2 regions of the Bacillus spongiae genome follow, and region 1 is predicted to be linked to the other one. Evidence: a T-box and tRNA genes for the amino acid it is inferred to sense, from the RefSeq annotation. Region 1 holds a T-box; the other holds one or more tRNA genes.

Region 1 (10,777 bases):
GCTTTTCAAGGTTTTCATTTTCTAAACGAATGGTAGTATTGCGTAATGCTTGTTCTTGAATGTCAAAGCTATAAACATGTCCAGTCTCACCCACTAGTTTTGCAAGCATAACACTATCATGTCCATTCCCCATCGTTGCATCGATGACTATATCCCCTTTTCCAGCGGCCCTTTCTAATAGTTGATGCCCAAAAGGTAGTATACGGTCAAGTTTCATTTTACTATCTCCTCTGCTGAAACATAATATTTTCCTTGCCAGCTATTTCGTTTCTTAAGTTCCGCATCTATCGCGTTCAGAACTTGCCATTTATTGACACTCCACATTGGACCAATCATTAAATCGATTGGACCATCTCCAGTAATACGGTGGACAATCATTTCAGGTGGAAGAATTTCTAATTGGTCACAAACTAAATGAATGTAATCTTCAAATGATAGAAAATCTAGCATCCCTTTTTCGTATTGCTTTACCATTGGTGTTCCTTTTAGAAGGTGAAGCAAGTGAATTTTAATTCCTTGGACATCAAGGTTTGCAACCGTGTTAGCTGTTTCCATCATCATGTCGTGACTTTCTAATGGAAGTCCGTTAATAATATGAGAACAAATTCGAATGTTATGTTTTCTGAGTTTACGAACACCGTCAACATAAGTACTATAATCATGCGCACGATTAATTAATAGTGCAGTTCGTTCATGTACAGTTTGAAGTCCTAATTCGACCCATAAATAAGTTCGTTCATTTAACTCAGCTAAATACTCTACAACATCATCTGGTAAACAATCGGGACGGGTGGCAATGGATAATCCAACGACGCCCTCTTGTTTTAACACGGTCTCGAATTTTTGTCGGAGGACATCGACAGGGGCATGAGTATTCGTATAGGCTTGAAAATACGCCAAATATTTTCCATTGTTCCACTTTTTGTGCATTTTATTTTTAATTTCATTAAATTGAACTTCGAGAGAATCAATACGGTTTCCAGCAAAATCACCAGACCCGGCAGCAGAACAAAACGTACAGCCACCGTGTGCGACCGTACCATCACGATTCGGGCAATCAAATCCACCATCTAATGCAATTTTAAAAACTTTATGTCCAAATTCGTTGCGAAGATGATAATTCCAAGTATGATACCGTTTGTTGTCTGATGCATATAGAAATGGGTTTGTCTGAGACATTTCAGACACCTCCTATAATCATTGTCATTCATTTATACATACAAGAAATTTTATCATGAATAGAGAAATGGGGCCAATTAAGATGGAGGAATAGGCGACTTTTACCACTTATGAAGGAAAATAACTCGGAAAAACTAAGTTCGAAACATCCCAGTGATTACCTTCACAATTATTAATGATGAAAGGGAGGGTGAATATGGCTACGAGAGAATCAGTTGAGGCTTGTTTACAGCAATGTGAGAATGCCATTCAAATTGCACAGCAGCAATATACAGCTGGAACAAAACAAGCGCATTACCACGATGAAGATTACTCCAATGCTCTTCAAGGGTTAGAAAATGCAGCTAATGAATTGTTAAAAATGACCGATAGCGCCAGTCATCAGCAACGTGAGCAATTGCATCGTATGCGCCTTCAAGTGCAACAATTACAAAATGAAATGATTTTATTAGACCATGATCATTAAATTAAGGAGAGGTTAAATTTGGTAAAATCACGTTCAAAGCAAAATAATCCAGAACAAAAAACACGATCCGCCGAACGGAGTCTAGATACTGAATTTGGTAAGGAGTATAATCCTGTAAAAGCAGCAAAGAAAAAATACGAAAAACAAAGTCAACCAATAACATCAAAACAACATACAGAAATACCGGATTAACGATGAGCAGGGAAATCCTGCTTTTTTATATTTAAATTTTGATCCGTATTTTTCAGTGTGCTTCACAACTCTTGTCGTTTTTGAGAGTAGTGACGGTTGGACGTCTGTACTTAGGTTTCGTTCCTTAATGATGTCTAGCTTCGTCGACTTGGGGCTCGGGGTCAACTACCACCCCACGCAGGAAATCAGGATTTCCTGCGTGCTTCGTCAAATGCCTGTCGCTGCTGAGCGACCCGACTGCGCATTTCGGTGTTGCATATAGTATTAAAAACTATTAAAATACTTCTATTATCGAAATATATTTTAGAAGGGACGGTGCTTTTATGCCAAGGGCGTTGTGGTTGCTTGTGCTCGGAATGGTCGTGAACGTTACAGGATCCTCTTTTTTATGGCCGTTAAATGCAATTTATATAAATGGGCATCTCGGTAAGTCTCTTACCGTTGCGGGGATTGTTTTAATGCTGAATGCCGGTGCTAGTGTCGTTGGAAATCTGATCGGTGGAATTCTTTTTGATAAACTTGGTGGGTATCGTTCGATCATGACTGGGATAGCCATTACGTTAGTTTCTTTAACAGGTCTAAATTTTTGGCATGAATGGCCGTACTATGTATTTTTTCTTCTGTTTATCGGTTTTGGGTCTGGTATAGTCTTTCCATCAATTTATGCGTTGGCCGGATCTGTTTGGAAAGAAGGAGGTAGGAGGGCATTTAATGCTATTTATGTAGCACAAAATGCAGGAGTAGCAATCGGAGCAGCACTAGGTGGAGTGGTTGCTGACTATTCCTTTGATTATATCTTTTTAGCAAACTTGTCTATGTATCTAGTATTTTTCGTTATTGCATTTTTTGGATATCGAAATATTGCTCATCAGTCTGTACAACAAACGAATGTGTTAAAAGAAAATAAGAAAATTATTAATAAAAATAAGTTCACTGCACTGTTAATACTATGTGGAGCCTACTTATTATGCTGGGTTGGATATGTACAATGGCAGTCAACCATTGCCACTTATACACAAGAAATTAACATATCATTAAAGCAGTATAGCATTTTGTGGACGATTAACGGTTTGATGATTGTGTTTGGACAACCTTTTCTTCGTCCGCTTATAAAGCGATTTGATCAAAATTTAAAAGGACAAATCATCTTAGGTATATCCATCTTTATGGTATCATTTGCTGTTGCAGGAAATGCCGGTGCCTTTAAAGGGTTTGTAGCAGCCATGGTGATTATCACAATTGGTGAAATGCTCGTATGGCCAGCTATACCGACAATTGCTAATCAATTAGCTCCAAAAGGAAGAGAAGGTTTTTATCAAGGGATTGTTAATTCAACAGCGACAGGTGGGAGAATGATTGGTCCTCTGTTTGGTGGTATATTAGTTGATCTTTATGGAATGTCGATTTTATTTTATGTATTAATCGGATTGTTGATTATTGGAATTTTTCTGACCGTTTTCCATGACCGTCTGTTAAAGCGTAATGAAAACGTAACGGTATCGGAGTTTCTATAATGTTTACTCTTTATAAATTGTGGATAAAATAAAAAAATCTACAAATGGTCCAATGGTACTTGCAACTCAACTGAATATTGCATACAATAAAAAACAAATCATATTTAATGCATTGAAAAGGAGTAGTAATGAATGACTTTCGTTATTAGAGAGTTGACGGGTGGTGCAAGTCAACCGAAAGGGTCATGAACTCGCCTTGGAGTTGTAAACATGAAATGAGTAGTGTTTACCGTTTGTCCGCGTTAAGGACTGTGAGCCGAGTGCATCTATTGCACTAATTTGGGTGGTACCGCGGGAGTATAAGTTAACCTCTCGTCCCATGTTTGATACATGGGGCGAGAGGTTTTTGTTTTATTTAAAAACAAAATAACATTTCTCGTTGCCTTATCAGTCGTATTAGGGCAGTTGGTTCATACACTCAACTTCGATGCTATTTTTACTTAAAAAAGGAGGAGTCACCTATGAGTTATAAACATGGTGAAATTGAAAAAAAGTGGCAACACTACTGGGAAGAACAAAACACGTATAAAACAAGTGAGGATGCTGACAAGCCTAAATTTTATGCATTAGACATGTTCCCGTATCCATCAGGTGCTGGACTACATGTAGGGCATCCAGAAGGCTTTACTGCAACGGATATTCTCTCAAGAATGAAGCGTATGCAAGGCTATAATGTTCTTCATCCAATGGGGTGGGATGCATTTGGTCTTCCTGCCGAACAATATGCGCTTGATACAGGAAATGATCCAGCCGAATTTACAAAAGTGAATATTGATAATTTTCGTAGGCAGATAAAGTCATTAGGTTTTTCTTATGATTGGGACCGTGAAGTGAACACGACGGACAAAAATTATTATAAATGGACACAATGGATTTTCACCAAACTTTATGAAAAAGGATTGGCATATGTGGATGAAATTCCGGTGAACTGGTGTCCAGCGCTTGGAACTGTATTGGCGAATGAAGAAGTCATTGATGGAAAAAGTGAGCGCGGGGGGCATCCTGTTGAGCGTCGACCTATGCGCCAATGGATGCTAAAAATTACTGCCTATGCTGATCGTTTACTTGAAGACCTTGAAGAGTTGGATTGGCCAGAAAGCATTAAGGATATGCAGAGGAACTGGATTGGACGTTCAGAGGGTGGAGAAGTCATCTTTAAGGTTGATGGACATAACGAAACATTGGCTGTGTTTACGACTCGTCCTGATACCATATTTGGAGCCACATACGCGGTGCTAGCACCTGAACATCCTTTAGTAGAAAAGATTACAACTTCCGACCAAAAAGTAGAGGTTGAGACTTATATTGATTCTATTAAATCAAAAAGTGACCTTGAACGCACAGATCTTGCGAAAGACAAAACAGGTGTTTTTACAGGTGCCTATACGATTAACCCAGCAAATGGGGAAAAAATGCCGATTTGGATTGCCGATTATGTGCTTATGAGTTACGGTTCTGGTGCTATTATGGCCGTACCTGCCCATGATGAGCGTGATTTTGAATTCGCTCAAAAATTTGATCTACCAATTAAAGAAGTAGTAGTAGGTGGGGACATTACAAAAGAAGCATATACGGGTGAAGGTAAGCACATCAATTCTGATTTCCTGAATGGTCTAGATAAAGAAGAGGCAATTAAAAAAGCACTTGTATGGCTTGAAGAAAACGAAATCGGTTCTAAGAAAACGACTTACCGCCTTCGTGATTGGCTATTTAGTCGTCAACGTTATTGGGGTGAACCGATTCCAGTTATTCACTGGGAGGATGGAACAAGTACGGTTGTAAAAGAAGAAGATCTTCCACTAGTACTTCCAAAAACAACGGAAATCAAGCCATCTGGTACAGGAGAATCACCACTTGCAAATATTGATGAATGGGTAAATGTTGTCGATCCTGAAACAGGGAAAAAAGGTCGTCGTGAAACAAATACAATGCCTCAGTGGGCGGGTAGCTGCTGGTATTATCTACGTTATATCGATCCGGATAATGCAGAACAACTAGCTGACCCTGAAAAGCTGAAAAAATGGCTTCCTGTGGATATGTATATTGGGGGAGCTGAGCATGCTGTTCTTCATTTGCTCTATGCTCGTTTCTGGCATAAATTCCTCTATGATATTGGAGTTGTTCCTACAAAAGAGCCATTCCAAAAGCTATTTAATCAAGGAATGATCTTAGGGGAAAATAATGAAAAAATGAGTAAGTCAAAAGGAAATGTTGTCAACCCAGATGAAATTGTAGAGAGTCATGGTGCTGATACACTTCGACTTTATGAGATGTTTATGGGACCACTAGATGCCTCAATTGCCTGGTCTGCTACAGGTCTTGATGGTGCTCGTCGTTTTATTGACCGCGTTTGGCGTCTAATGGTTGAAGAAAACGGAAGCTTAAGTAGTAAAATCAAGGATACGAGCAATGGTAAGCTTGATAAAGTGTACCATCAAACCGTTAAGAAAGTTACAGAGGATTATGAAGGTCTTCGCTTTAATACAGGGATATCTCAATTGATGGTATTTATTAATGATGCTTATAAAACCGATGTACTTCCAAAAGAATATATGGAAGGATTCGTGAAGCTTCTCGCACCAATTACCCCTCATATTGCAGAAGAGCTTTGGAGCAAGCTAGGAAATGAAGGGACGATTTCTTATGAAGCTTGGCCTACTTTCGATGAGGGAAAACTTGTAGATAATGAAGTTGAGATTGTTGTACAAATTAATGGTAAGGTTCGTGCAAAACTATTGGTTTCTCGTGAAGCAACTCGTGAGGAGCTTGAGAAACAAGCATTGGCAGAAGTACAAGAAACAATTGAAGGAAAAACGGTTCGAAAAGTGATTGCTGTTCCTGGAAAACTCGTTAATATTGTTGCGAATTAATCATAATGAAGCAGGGTATCCTGCTTCATTATTGTTTATCAATAGATAATAATTTTGTTAGGAGGGGGAGTATGATCAGAAGGCTAAATGGGGATGATCACCGTCAAGTAATGAATTTGCTTCAGCCTAAGTCAGCTGAAAACCTATTTATTATTGGGGATATTGAAGCATATGGCTACGAACAAGATTTTCAGATGCTGTGGGGGGATTTTGATTCTGAGGAGAATCTTAGAGGCGTATTGCTAAAATATGAAGAGAACTATATTCCTTATGCAAGTGAAATGTTTGATGTCAAGGGATTTTCAAATATTATAAACAAAGATCAATACTGGACGATGCTATCAGGGCTTAAAAGAATCACAAGTATGTTTCAACCTTTTCTTAACAGGAAGCTTATAAAGAAAAGAGAATTATTTTATGCGAAGTGTTATACAGCTGATAAGCTTATTCTTCAAGACATGGAAAGCGTGAAAAAAGCTAATGTGGATCATATTGAGGAGATTGTAGACTTATATGATCAAATACCCGAATTTGAAAGTACTGAAGGTGTAGAAAGGAAAAGGCGTAATATGGTTGAAGGGGTATCCAGGACTTATTTTATCGAGCGCGACGGTAAAATGATTGCGGCTGCTTCAACTGCGGCAGAAAATACACTATCTGCTATGGTCGTAGGAGTGTGTACACTGCCAGCCTATCAGAAACAGGGTTATGCAACGAGATGTATAAGTAAGTTGACAGCTGATGTGCTAGCAGAAGGGAAAGAACTTTGCTTATTTTATGATAATCCTGATGCAGGTAAAATATATAAAAGATTAGGTTTTGAAGAGATAGATGAATGGGTGATTTATCGTTATTAAGCACTTAAAAGCCTAGAGTTTTAATCCTTCTAACGGCTTTGCTATAATAAGGGCATGTGAACAAGAAAGGGTGATGAGTGGTGGATCAAATTAAAACAATTACGCCTGAAGAGCTACAAAGAAAAATTCAAAATGGTGAAGAGCTTTATCTTGTAGATGTTAGAGAAGATGAAGAAGTGGCAGAAGGAATGGTGAAGGAAGCAAAGCACATTCCGATGGGGACAATTCCTGAGTCATTAGACCAATTCGAGAAAGAAAAGGAATATATTTTTATTTGTCGTTCAGGTCGTCGAAGTGAAAATGTTTGCTATTTTATGCAGGATCAAGGCTTCAAAGTGGCGAATATGGAAGGCGGAATGCTAGAATGGGCTGGGGAAACTCAACGCAAAGCATAATTACATAATTATTGCTGAAAAGAATAACCTCAGCTTGTTTAAAAGTTATTAATTAGCAAAATTCTATAAATGGAGCACTTAATTTCTATCTTTCTTAGTAGACGTTTTGTGTAAGGGTTATTTTCCTATTTTTTATGAATTTTATGTAAAATGGGGAAGAAGCCCTCACAAATTGATACTAGCTTAATATGATAGTTAGTGTACAAGCTTCTCCGTGTCAAAAAGCTTAGTACTACTCCTTTGAAACACCCGACTCGTTGTAGTGGGGTGTTTATTTTTTCTTTCAAATACGATGGTTTCGAATTGTTTCAAAATCATTTGATCTTATTCTTTGAGATTAAATTACATAAAAGAAACCCTCTGAAATGGCTATTCAGGGGGGTTCTTTTTAAGTGTCAGCTTTTACGCTTCTTCTAAGTCAGCGATGGAAACTTGTGTACGTTCTTCTAATGGGCCTCTAAGGTGAACAGTTGCCATTTTTCCATCTTCGTGAAGTTCATCAATCCATACGGAAGCGCCATTGAATTTCACTTCAATTTCAGCTGATGATGAGAAGATTTGTTTGGCTCTATGTAAATCCATTTAAATCCCTCCTTGTTCAGATAAAAATTTCCATTCTAGTATGTGTGTTTTTTTCTTTCTTATTCTTTTTTAGTAAACAAGAATAATGACTCACTCGTAAAATAGAATGGTATAAAACAGGACAAGGAGGTGTAAGAGTGCTACAGGTTAGACTATTTGATTATGAGCACGAACAGGATTTACAAAAAGAATTAAATGCTTTTTTAGCAGGTTTTTCTTCTCGAGATATTATTGATATTAAATATAATGTTTCCGCTGCCACGACGGATAAGGAACAAATTTATTGTTTTTCAGCTATGGTAATCTACCAAGCAAAATAAGAGCAAGCTAATAAGTAATTCTGCTATTAGCAATAAAATGCAGCATTCAATCCAGCCAATCGCCCTGTCACTAGAGCTGAGGTAATGTTATATCCTCCCGTATAGCCATGAATATCTAGAACTTCTCCACATAAATATAATCCATTCACTTTTTTGGAAGCCATTGTCTTCGGTTCAATTTCCTTTACTGAAATTCCTCCGCCGGTTACAAAGGCTTTATCGAGTGGGAGCGTTCCGTGAATCTTAATTTTAAATTGTTTACTTAATGAGGCAATCCTTCTTTTAGTTTCTAGTGAAATATGCCCTCCCTGCTCTGATGGGTTGATTTCACATTGCTCAAGTAAAAATAATAAATATCGTTCAGGAAGTAGTCCTTTTAAACTATTTTTTATCGCTTTTTTCGGTTCGTCACCAAGTAAGCGATGGATTTTTTCGGCTATTTTGTGTTCATTTTGGTCGGGTAGTGCGTCAATTGACATGTAGACGAAATCATTTTTACTTTTTTTCAATTCCTTTACAACGTATTGTGAACAACGTAAAATAGCCGGTCCAGATAGACCAAAATGGGTAAAAAGCATGTCCATTCTATGTGTGACGACAGGTTTTCCGCGCTTATTAAGGACACTTACCCCGACATCTCTAAGGGCAAGTCCTTGCAGTGTTTTATCCTTTATAAATTCTTCCTTTGATGTGAGTGGTACTTCTGTAGGGAATAATTCTGTGATAGTATGTCCGGCTTTTTCTGCCCATGGATAGCCATCACCAGTAGAGCCAGTATGTGGCACGGATTTTCCGCCAACGGCTATGACTACTGCTTTACAAGGGATTTTCTCTTTATCTTGAAGTAAAATTCCTTCTGTACGACCTTCTTTATAGAGGATATCCTTAACAGGAGTATTTGTTTTCACTACTACGTTTAGCTCTTTTAAGCGATTTAAAAGTGCATCCACAACCGATTGAGCTTTATCCGAAACTGGGAACATTCGACCATGATCTTCCTCCTTTAATTTCACGCCAAGATTTTCAAAAAACGTGATAATATCCTCATTATTAAATACGGAAAAAGCACTATACAGGAATCGGCCATTTCCTGGTATATGACGAATGATCTCTTCTATTGGGAGGCGATTTGTCACGTTACATCTTCCACCGCCAGATATGGCAAGTTTTCTTCCTAATTTATTCCCTTTATCGATAAGGAGGACTTTTTTACCTTGTTCTCCAGCTGCGATGGCAGCCATTAAACCAGAAGGGCCCCCACCAATTACTACAACATCATACATATGTATTCACCAACTTTTTTAAGCTTTTCTTATTTTATAATGGTTTGTAAAGTCAAGCAAATGTTACGAAAAAAATTGTCATTCTCTCTATAGAGGTGTAAACTACAAAAAGATAAACATTTTGTCAAAGATTGTAGGGAGAATACATGTCATCAAAATTATTTCGAGGTACTCTCATTTTATCGTTAGGGACATATATATCCAAATTTTTGGGCTTGTTTTATGTTATTCCATTTTATGCACTTATTGGTGGCGAGGATAATGCTGCCCTATTTTCATATGGTTACACACCATATACGATATTTTTATCAATTGCGACAGCGGGTGTACCATTAGCTGTATCGAAATTCATTTCAAAATATAATACGTTAGGCGAATATGAGGTAGGACGAAAGCTTTTTAAGTCAGGACTTCTTGTTATGGTTTTAACAGGTATCGCTTCCTTTATCGTTATGTATGCTTTTGCTCCTTATTTCGCAGACATAACGATAGCTTATAATGATGAACAGAAGGTGAAGGTCGAAGATGTCACGACCGTGATTCGAGCCGTTAGCTTTGCGTTACTTATTATTCCGTTTATGAGTTTAATTCGAGGGTTTTTCCAAGGACATCAATCAATGGGGCCTTCAGCTGTCTCACAAGTTGTCGAGCAAATCGTTCGCATCGTCTTTTTACTAGCTGGGGTATTCTTCGTTTTAAAAGTAATGAATGGCTCTTTAACAACGGCAATAGCGCTCGCAACGTTCGCTGCATTTGTAGGAGGAGTTGCTTCCTTAGCCGTTTTAATGTGGTATTGGATAAAACGAAAGCCGAAGCTAGATGCATTGCCAAGTAAAAGTCCTGGTACGCTCACCATTTCCTATCGAGACATGTACAAGGAGATATTGGTTTATTCCGTTCCATTTGTATTCGTTGGCTTAGCAAATCCCCTTTTTCAAGTAATCGATCAATTCACAGTTAATAAAGCAATGGGAGCGATTGGATTGGCAGCAGATGCCGACAGGTTCTTTGGAATATTAAACTTTAGTTCCCATAAGCTTGTTATTATCCCAGTATCATTAGCTACCGCCTTTTCCATGACGTTAATTCCATTAGTGACAGAATCGTTTGTAAAAGGAA
Region 2 (10,777 bases), on a different contig from region 1:
TAGAAAACGATTGAGAAGTTCCGATTAGTCCGCCAATTGCGTTATCGTATCTTCCTCCACTACCTATGCTTGATTTGATCAATTGATTCTCAAGAAATATTTCATAAATGGATCCCGTATAAATATCTAACCCTCTTGCTAAAAAGGGATTAAATACACATTTTTTATCCACGCCAACATACTTCAAGTAGGACCTTAACTCCCTAAGTTCCACTAGTCCTTTTTCAATTTCTTTATTGACCATAGAATAGGTGTCAAAATAGTTTATAGTTCTATTATTCTCTTCTCGAATAAACTGTAGAATCGCCTCAATTGATTGAGTGGGTATGTTCTTCTTAATCAATTCTTTCCCAACTGCCGTAACCCCTATTTTCTCTAATTTATCTAGTACTAGAATCACGTCATTAATTTTATCGTTAGGTACATTAAACATCTTTAACATACCGGATAATAAGTTTCTGTTGTTATATTGAATGGTGATTTCTAAATTAAGCGCATTAAATGCATCTATTGCCATTACCATCAATTCAGCTTCAGCAATTTGTGATTCTACCCCCACAATATCTACATCACACTGGGTAAATTCACGTAATCTCCCCGTTTTTATAGGACCGTCTCTAAAAACTTTCCCAATTTCATATCTTTTGAATGGCTTTTTCACTGTAGGGTTCATTGCTACAACTTTAGCAAACGGAATCGTAAGGTCATATCGTAAGCTTAAGTCCCGCTCCCCTCGGTCTGAAAGAGTATACATCTCTTGTAATATCTCCGCTCCTCCACTATATTTTGATGCAAGGAGTTCGGTATAATTTAGAATTGGTGTTTCTAAAGGCTGGCAGCCATACCGAATAAACACATCCTCTAACGTTCTTTTAATCTTCCTTCTCAGAGCTTCTTGCTGGGGTAAATAATCTTCGGTCCCCTTTACATTTTGGTAATCCATCTTTTTCATTTCCTCTACCTCCATTTTTGATAAAATAAAAAACCGTACAAGATATAAGTGTAAAATACTTATTCCATACGGTTTAATGAGAAATAGTCTTCCTATTTGAGATTGTAAAAAAACTCAATAGCAAGACTAATTAATATGATGATGTAATTGAGACAAGGTTTCGTTCATAATAAGCCGAAGCATTTTCTTCACCTCAAATTTTTTATACCTTACCATAATAATAAAAATAGTTCAATCCTTTTTATCATTAAGTTGAAGTGCTGCATAAAATAATAATAATGTGAATGATCCACCTAATAATCGAGCAGAAAGGTGCCTACTCCCTTACGTTGTGAGAAGTAAAACACCGCCGCAATGAGAGACTTGGTGAAATTCACAGTTACAAATGGGGCTAAGAGCTGAACTTATTTCTTCAAAAACAAAATAGAACTCACCCTCATCCCAATAATTTAGACTTTTTTTCTTACATGCTTCAAGGTCTTCACGTGTCTGAAAAGCAATATCTCCAATCAATATTTTGCCGTTATCCGTAAGTAATTGGAGAAGGTCCTTTAATAAAGCCACTTTATCGATATCTGAAAGATGATGTAATGCATAGGTGCTTATAATAGAATCATACTTCTTCTCCTTCACGGATTCAGGAAGCCCCGTTGTAATGTCCCACTTCATTAAGTTAGCCATTGGCATTTTCATTTTCGCTATCGAAATCATTTGGTCAGAAAAGTCCATTCCATCTATTTGATGGTCATGGTCATATAGTTTGGTTGTTAGAACACCTGTACCAAAACCAATATCTAGCACGGTCGATTTTCTTATTTTCATTGCTTCATTATAAACCTGATTTAGTATTTCCTTATAACCAGCAAATGGGTATAAATTATTTTCTTCACTTAACTGGACCGTCTGGTCGTAGTTATTTGCCCATAAATCAAATCCTTGTTTACTTAACATGAATGCTCCTCCTATTTTGAACATACACCGAGCATTCCTTTCCAAAAACAACTTGCTCGATAATTAGTTCATTTTCACCCATAAGACATGTACATTACGATTGACAACTATTTTTTTCATCTATAATCCCACCCTTCAATATTATTGTTATATTATCATATTTTATTATTTTTAGAAAATAATTCTATTAAAATCCCCTTTAGAAAAAACGTTCAATACAGAGCAGTTATTTAGAAAAAACTTGCTCTTATTGCAAATTAATACCTATATAGTTCAATCAATGCAGGAAAACGAAAGTTGATGGCGAAATATCTCTTTAATTGTTCTCTATATATTTTCATCTTTTTTTAGAAATAATCATGCTACAAATTTATAAGAAGAGAAGGAGTACTTTTATGAATATTTTAACCATATTTGGAAGTTCCAGAAGAAATGGAAATTCGGAGATTCTTACTGAGCATATGCTGAAGGATATACCTTATACTAAAATTCATTTGTTAAATCAACATATTGTACCGTTCGAAGATAAACGACATTCTTCAGAAGGATTCCCAATTGTTGAGGATGATTTTGAGGATATCCTTCAATCCTTGTTCAGTCATGATGTGTACGTGTTTTCTACCCCATTATATTGGTACGGTATGTCGGGGCAAATGAAGCTCTTTTTTGACCGCTGGTCGCAGTATCTTCGTGATGAAAGGTTTAACTTTAAAGCTGAAATGAGTAAAAAGAAAGCCTATCTTGTGATAACGGGTGGTGGAAACCCTAAAATAGTGGGGTTACCATTAGTTCAACAATTCAAATATATTTTTGACTTTGTCAATATGGAATTTGTTGATTATATCATTGGTGAGGGGAATGCACCTGGGGATATTTTACGGGACGAATCTTCATTAAAAAAAGCATTGTATTTAAATGAAAGTTTAAAAAAGCAGTTGGATAGCTAACTATTGAGACAGAGGAAGTATGTAAGAAAAACTAGTCCTCTGTCTTTTACATCTCATACCAATTGTCTTCTATCCCTCGTATCTTGTTGCTTCAGTTGGAGAAAGCTTCATTGTTTGCCTAACTAAAACGGAAAGACCCTTAACATTTATAATCTACTGTCCGATTGCGCTTTGATTATATAGTCTTCACGATATGCACTCTAATTCGTTCATCATCGTTTTCATAAATGAGCCAGCTTGAGAGCCCTCTTCTAAAGTGGATTCAATCCATTCTATTTCTTTTTGTAATAATGATATTATCGATTGAACGGATAGTTCATGTGTATCGGGCGTTATGTAAGTAAAGATTTTTCTTACTTCATCAAGTTGGGTACTAGGTAACAGTGACTCAAGAGCTTTCAATCCCAATTGAGCTCTTTCAGGTTTATATCGATGTAATAATACTTTTGACAAGTGGGTCATAACTTGATGAAGCATATCCACCGCCCATAAAGCATTTCCCCGCTTATAAGCCTTATTGTATTGAAATAAAAACCATGCTACATCAGTCACATGAACATCAAATTCATTTGGCGACAATAATAAATTTTGAGTGAGTTGAAATGGAGTTAGCAAACCTTTCGGATCATATATTACTTGAAAAAAATCTTTTTCCTTAAAGCTTTTTGGTGTAACAGTAAAAAAATCAACATGGAGTAGGTTATCATATACCACAATTATTTGTGGTGCAATAATAAAAATATCATCAGAAAATAATATATTCCTGTATGCTTCTAAATGTCTTAACCGGTTAGCGAGAAACTCCTTTTCATCGTTTTCATCTACTAAACAATAGAGGTCAACATCGGAGTATTCATCATTTTCTCCTCTTCCCATCGACCCCTTTAAAAAAATGGCTTGAACCATAGGGTCGTCTATTAAACTTTGTGAAATGCTTTTTACTGCCTCGTCTTGTTTCATCTTCGCTCCCCCTATTAAATCTAAATATTAAGCCATTATATTCCATTCAACGCTTTTTTTCAAGAACTCTTAATAAACAAAAAATTCCTTACATCTAGAGAGAACATTTTTTTCATCTCTACTATTCCACTATAAAAAAAGCCAATAAAAAAGGCACCCACCCAATTTATAGGTGGTATGCCCCTTCACATGTTAGAATCTTTAGCTTTCTTTGCTACTTTTAATTGCTTCTTTAAGTAATTCCTTAACTTCTTCTACTGTTTTTCCTTCTGTATCAACGCCTTCTTTTTCAGCACGGTCAAATAATCTTTGCTGACGCTCCGCTGTGACTAACTCTCTAATTTCTTCTGTAGACTTTCCTTCAACGTCTATTCCTAACTCTTCTGCACGCTCTTTTATTTTCGCTTCTTTTTCTTCATCTGAGAATTCATTCCACTTTGCTATAAAGTCTTCTTTATTCATTTTCTTCCCTTTATGCTTAGGGGCTTGTTCTTTTAATAAAGCCTTTACTTCATCAACCGTTTTTCCTTCTGTATCAATACCAGCTTTTTCAGCACGATCAAAGAGCCTTTGTTGACGCTGTTCATTTAGAAGCTCCTTTAACTCTTCGATGGATTTCCCTTCCACTTCAATCCCTAGCTCCTCAGCTTTAGCTTTTACCTTTGTTTCTTTTTCTTCATCTGAGAGTTGGCTCCATTTCTCAGCAAAACGTTCTTCGTTTAGAAATTGTTTAAAACCCTCTTTCTCACCATCAAAATTCGCATAGGCACTTCCTGCGCTTACTCCACCAAATGTAATAGCTCCTGCTAAAGCAAATAAACCTACTTTTTTAATCATGTTTATTCCTCCTTAAATTTTTTCTTGCTATTTTCCTTACACGTTTACTATAAAATGTTTATGTGTCAGTCATAAGTCAAGCTAAAAAGATATTTATACTGAGGAAGTCAAAACGTACTCTTACCTTTCTAGCAACAAGTACTATTAATTCTTTCATAATTTCATGATCGTACAACAAGTACTCAAGAATCATTTCGAGCTATGTAAAATTCATTTCAAAAAACAAAAAAAGCTACTGTTTTTTCAGTAGCTTTCTCACAAACATGGTCTATTCATCGTCTACAATCGAAAAAAACTTATATTGTATGTTCGGTGTATATGCAGTAGAGTCTTCATAATTCCAAAATCGCATACGACTATTGTACGTATGCGCATTGACGAGCGGGGAACCGTACACATCCTTCGCCGTCACAATTGTATTATGATTGGTTCTTCCATCTCCTTCAAAGTCATAACAAATAACATCACCAAGCTGCAATTCTTCTGGTTCATTTACTTCTTTTGCACGTAAGCCAACTGTTGAGGAAGGGAGATACCAGCGAAGTGAATTTGCTACGCTCCAGCTGTAGCTCCAATTATTCCCTCCCATCCACCACCCCTTACTTCGGTTGCCATGCCCTCTCATTGGAGCTCCCCCAGCGTGAAGGCATTGTGAAATAAAATTCGTACAGTCCACCTCGAACTTTTTATAGGCTGGATTATAATCATCCCACCAAAGTTCTGCATATTGAACAGCCTTTAAGCGATCATATCGATAGGTCACTCTTTGATCATCATTTTCTTCTACAATCAACCTAGTATCATCATCACCTTGGTGACCTTCTTTATAGACCTCTTCATCCTTCACTACCTCATTATGGTCTAAAACACTGTATCGTCTTTCCACTTCCTCTTCTAAATATATAAACTGCTTTTGTTTTATTAAGTTTTGAAAGTGAAGGTGATAAGTAATAATGGTATTCTGGCCTCTATTTGTTATATTGTCTACCTTCCCGTTCACTTTAACCTTTAAAATTTCAGCATTTCTTTGGCGAAGTGATTGTTGTTTTCTAGCTAAACGTTCTTCACGGAAATTTCCATTTGGTTTTACCATTTCCGCTATTCGCGATTCAATCTGTTTTATGACAATATCCCTCATGCTCTCGCCTCCTCCATACATTTTATGTAGTAACAGAAGAGAAAAAAACAAAAGACTTAGCAATGGCTAAGTCTTTTAACTTTTTTAAAATTCTCTATAAATATAAACATAAAATGAGAAGGGTAAAGAGTTGAGTGAAAAAATTTTCAAAATAGTACTCTCTTTATTATGTCCCGCCAACAAACGGTGAATGGACATTTAACCCTATTTTTTAGTTTGTTAGAATGCTTATTTCTCAGAAAAGGCAATTTGTAAAGCAATGATAGCAAGGAGACTGCCTTTTATTGCATTCATTCGTTTTGAAATAAAAGAAGAATTTGTTAATACATTGCCTACCTTTTCTGAAAAGATACTTACAATAGTAAAAATCACCAGAGCTTGAATTAAAAAGACGATTCCTAATAACAGTATTTGAAGTGATACAGACCCAACCGACTCGTCTACAAATTGAGGAAACAACGCTAAGAAAAATAGCGACACTTTTGGGTTTAAGATATTCATTAAAATTCCCTTTTTGTATAGAGATCGATAGGCCAATACTTTTTGGTTCCCCATCATTTGATCACTTTCTTTTTCACGGAAAGACATCCAAGCTAAATACAATAAATAGGCAGCACCAGCATACTTCACGATTGCAAATGCAAGCGAGGACTGATAAATAATCGCTGAAATACCTAAGGTAGCAGCGCTTATATGCACAATCAAGCCTGTACATAGTCCTAGAGCTGTTGCAATACCTGCTTTTTTATTTTGTGAAATGCTTTGAGCAATAACAAATAATATATCCGGTCCTGGCATTAATGTTAATAATACCGCCACACCAATAAATGAAAGAACGACAACTAAATCCAACCTATTCAACCCCTCTTATGTTTTTCAGACACTCTTTAAATAGGATAAAATAAAACCTTCAAATTATCATAACACATTTTTGTTCGTATGAATTTTTTCGTTTCTACAGTACCGCCTAAGAATTTCTATGCTTCATTAAAAAAATCCAACCCTTTTTTAATTTCAACTATCACATCTTGATCCGTTTCTTTCTCAAGCGAATGCTTTAATGCAAGAAATGCTTGCTCTCCACCAATCTTCCCTAATGCCCAGGCAGCCGTCCCCCTAATAACAGGTCTCACATCTTTGTTTAATAAACCAATTAAATCTTCAACTGCCGTTTCATCCTTAAAATGAGCAAGTGCTAAAATAGCGTTCCGTTGTATTGGCTTCTTTCCTCTCCAAGAACCCGATACTGGCCCATATTTTTCTTTAAATTCCTTATTTGAAATCGTCAGAAGTGGTTTTAATAATGGTTTTGCTATTTCAGGGTCCGGCTCCATTTCAGGATGAAAATGAAAGTCCTTTCCTTTATTCACTGGACATACTGTTTGACAAGTGTCACAGCCGTACAGACGATTACCAATTTTACTTCGATACTCTTCAGGCAAAAAATCTTTTGTCTGAGTTAAAAATGCAATACAGCGCTTTGAATCTAATTGACCTCCTTGAATTAAAGCACCTGTAGGACATACATCGACACATTTATTACACGTACCACAGCCGTCTTCGATTGGCGCATCAGGTTCAAAGGGTAAATTCGTTATCATGTCACCTAAATATACGTATGAACCAAATTCCGGCGTGATGATTGAGCAATTTTTCCCACTCCAGCCGATTCCTGCTCTTTCTGCTACCGCTCTATCAACTAGTTCACCTGTATCTACCATTGAACGCATCCTTGCATTAGGAACCTTCGAAGAGATAAACGTTTCTAACTTTGCTAATCTGTCCTTTAAAACATCATGATAGTCCTTCCCCCAAGACGCTCGGCAAAAGATTCCTCGTCTCTCACCTTTTTTACTCTGAGGCGCATTTTTCATTTTAGAAGGGTAAGTTAAGGCAATGCTAATAATAGATTTAGGCTCTTCAAATATTAAGGATGGATTTACTCTCTTTTCAATATCTTTTTCTTCAAAGCCAGATTGATAACCCAACTCTTCCTGGCGAATTAAACGATTTTTCATTTCTGTAAATGGATCGGCGGTTGTAAAGCCAATTTTATCGATCCCATTATGTTTGCAAAACTCAATAATCTCTTCTTTTAAAAGCTGATAATTCATCGATGCAACCTCCTTTCACTAAGATGTAATACTCTTGAATTACCCACAACAAATCTATTCATTTAAATTTTTTCTTTCACTATGATAAACTACCCTTATTAGAAATGGCAGGTGGAAACATTGGAAATTACTTTAAATCAAACCCTATGCATGAAAGCCCCTCTAAAGTTCGGAATTATTGAGTATCATAACATAACCGTAAGTGAGTCACCTATGATGCTAAAGGGACGCTTACAATTATTTCAAGAATCTATATACTTTGACGTTGATACGAAACCACTTGAACAAAGGTCAGGCATATCTGAGTGGAGAAATCTGTTTAAAACAATTGGGACCAACCCAAGCCGTTATCGTCCGTCTGTAGAGGCAATGTATAGACGAATTTACAAACAAAATTATTTAAATACTGTACATTCTGCTGTGGATTTAAACAATTTTTTTTCACTGCAATATGAGACACCCATCGGTCTTTATGACTTGGAAAAGATTAATCACTCTGTAACCATCGAAATCGGTACGAAGAATGATACCTTTATAGGACTAAACCGCCGTGAAAATTCATTAGAAAACATGATCATTACAAAAGATAAACTAGGTGCTTTCGGTAGTCCATTTGTTGATTCAGAACGAACAGCAGTCAACACGGATACTACACATGCACTTCAAATTGTTTACCTCCCTCCATCCATCTCCAACGATAGAGGAAAACAGCTTACACATTCTCTTGAGAAGATGTTTACAAATATCCATGGCGGTAATTCCCACTCTTATCTTCTATCATGTGAAGGATGCGAATAGCTCGCATCTTTTTTTGGGCTCTCAAATATTTCAGATGAAAACATCGAGGATCCAATCTTACCTCTCATCTATCCTTTCTAACCAAAGGAGATAGACTATAAAAAATCCGACAACGAAGACCAGATTTATATTAATTGTAATTAAGATAAAGTTTGTAGCAATCACGATTGATGAAAATAGGCATAATATCGCGACCAGGAAAAGACCATACAAAAAAACGCATCATTTCAGCAAGAGCGAAAAATAATACGTTAAATTAATATGTATGGAGCGGGTGAAGGGAATCGAACCCTCATCATCAGCTTGGAAGGCTGAGGTTTTACCACTAAACTACACCCGCATGAATATAACTATCGTAACATAAAATTCATGCATTAACAAGTAAAAACGTTAGGAAAAAAATTAATAGTATCGTGACATTTGAAGACACACTCTATAATTTTATGGAGCGGGTGATGAGAATCGAACTCACATCATCAGCTTGGAAGGCTGAGGTTTTACCACTAAACTACACCCGCAAATTTTATTAAAGTACCGGTGGTCGGGGTCGAACCGACACTCCAGAAGGAACACGATTTTGAGTCGTGCGCGTCTGCCAATTCCGCCACACCGGCATAATATCAGTACTTCGGAGGCTCATGCACCGCGTACGATTTGTATAGTGACGCACCTGAATAGTGCGAACACTAAATAATATATCACCGTAACAATATCCCGTCAATACTTTTCGTAAAAAAAAATTTCCGACCGTAAAATAAGCGAAATCAACAGCGCACTATTTGTGCCGTTTTCCGTATCGAAAAAGCAGATTACTACCTGGAGCTTTTCACTTTTCATTCAACTCGCTAAAATTCCCGAAGGTAAGTCATCGTATCTTTAGACTAGTAAAATAGCCAATAAATCTATCGATGTATTATAATTGAAATAATTAACCGTCGGAAAAAAACATGTTCATTAGAAGGTCGTACTGTGAACGAAAAAGTATCATTTCTCTATGTACCCGACAAATATAAAGTGATTGCAGACGTAATAAAACAAGGCGATAAATACAAGCCGTTAGGTTCATGCGATGGCTGTACCGTTGCAGCAGAATTCACCGACCCACTGTTAGCATATAAAGCAGCGATTCAATACGCTCAGGGGTCAAAGTGAAAATTTTATGCTCGGATTTTAAGTGTGCTTGACGAAGGAAAAAAAGACCGCCATATGACGGTTATATTTTTCGATAATTATCAGCGTAGAATTTATCTAAATTTACTACCGCATCAATTAATTCCTCAGGGTCGTTCCTATTAATCATATAGGTAACTTGAACAAATCGTAGTTTCGTATAAACTTTTCCTTGCTTGGCAGTATACGATAGACCCTTGATGCTCTTTATCATTAACTCATATCTCCGCTTTTGATCAGGGTGATCAGGCATATATTTTTGTAGGGTTTCTTTACACTTTGTTAATAGCTTCAAAAATTCCTTATCTCTATCCACTACAATTCCCCTATGCTCTCTATAATGTTTAACATAAAATTTATTGACTTTCATTACATCATCAATCAACTCTTCCGGATCGTTTCGATCAACCATTTTTACAATTTGAATGTAGAAAAAATGAGTATATACCTTTCCTAGTTTAGCGACATATAAAGGTCATCAATGTCTCTTGTCATAGCTATAAATCGTGGTTTTTCATCTAGGTGGTCTGGGGCATATTTGTTGATTGTTTCTTTACATTTTTCCAATATTTTTATGAATTCTTGGTCTTTATCCACTATAATCACTCCTTAACTCAATAGCACATTTACGCCCTGAGTTCGAAAAATTGCGCGCTAGTTGTCGGCGTCAGACCGCCTGGGCGCGGCGGAGTGGCTTGAGGGGCGAGAACTTTACTCCGTCAACTTCTTTCGTTTCGCTCGAATTAACGTCGATTTGCTGATTCCAGTCATTTCTTCCACTTGTTTATACGAATGTGCATCATGCAACCCTAACGCATGTTTTATCTGTTTCTTCGAATACTTTTTTCCTTCACGAAAATCGTCGCGTTGTTTTGCAATCGCCTTCTCTTCCTGTGTGCTCCACTATAAG

What was found. The T-box of region 1 lies ahead of leuS (leucine--tRNA ligase). A T-box ahead of a tRNA ligase gene usually reads a tRNA of that ligase, here a tRNA-Leu.
Region 2: it encodes a tRNA-Leu, which carries the amino acid that the T-box ahead of leuS (leucine--tRNA ligase) is inferred to sense. The anticodon was not compared.

What each region holds. Positions count from the first base shown of each region.
Region 1 covers NZ_JBBAXC010000016.1:46,483-57,259, forward strand. Annotated here, with positions in the region: gene mnmM (tRNA 5-(aminomethyl)-2-thiouridylate-methyltransferase MnmM) at 1-217, opposite strand, end outside; gene mnmL (tRNA modification radical SAM protein MnmL/YtqA) at 214-1,179, opposite strand; gene WAK64_RS17275 (YtzC family protein) at 1,376-1,645, shown strand; gene WAK64_RS17280 (glycogen biosynthesis protein GlgD) at 1,664-1,837, shown strand; gene WAK64_RS17285 (MDR family MFS transporter) at 2,161-3,351, shown strand; T-box leader at 3,455-3,674, shown strand; gene leuS (leucine--tRNA ligase) at 3,813-6,221, shown strand; gene WAK64_RS17295 (GNAT family N-acetyltransferase) at 6,293-7,078, shown strand; gene WAK64_RS17300 (rhodanese-like domain-containing protein) at 7,159-7,473, shown strand; gene WAK64_RS17305 (H-type small acid-soluble spore protein) at 7,876-8,055, opposite strand; gene WAK64_RS17310 (sporulation protein Cse60) at 8,193-8,375, shown strand; gene WAK64_RS17315 (BaiN/RdsA family NAD(P)/FAD-dependent oxidoreductase) at 8,402-9,658, opposite strand; gene WAK64_RS17320 (putative polysaccharide biosynthesis protein) at 9,805-10,777, shown strand, end outside.
Region 2 covers NZ_JBBAXC010000003.1:6,548-17,324, reverse strand. Annotated here, with positions in the region: gene WAK64_RS04330 (histidine--tRNA ligase) at 1-952, opposite strand, end outside; gene WAK64_RS04325 (class I SAM-dependent methyltransferase) at 1,277-1,903, opposite strand; gene WAK64_RS04320 (flavodoxin family protein) at 2,299-2,850, shown strand; gene WAK64_RS04315 (nucleotidyltransferase domain-containing protein) at 3,037-3,810, opposite strand; gene WAK64_RS04310 (hypothetical protein) at 4,012-4,647, opposite strand; gene WAK64_RS04305 (amidase domain-containing protein) at 4,916-5,785, opposite strand; gene WAK64_RS04300 (LysE family translocator) at 6,014-6,637, opposite strand; gene queG (tRNA epoxyqueuosine(34) reductase QueG) at 6,763-7,899, opposite strand; gene WAK64_RS04290 (B3/B4 domain-containing protein) at 8,011-8,697, shown strand; tRNA gene WAK64_RS04285 (tRNA-Gly) at 8,964-9,037, opposite strand; tRNA gene WAK64_RS04280 (tRNA-Gly) at 9,142-9,215, opposite strand; tRNA gene WAK64_RS04275 (tRNA-Leu) at 9,230-9,311, opposite strand; gene WAK64_RS04270 (hypothetical protein) at 9,667-9,849, shown strand; gene WAK64_RS04265 (hypothetical protein) at 9,911-10,183, opposite strand; gene WAK64_RS04260 (hypothetical protein) at 10,321-10,464, opposite strand; partial or broken gene WAK64_RS04255 (recombinase family protein) at 10,579-10,777, opposite strand, start outside.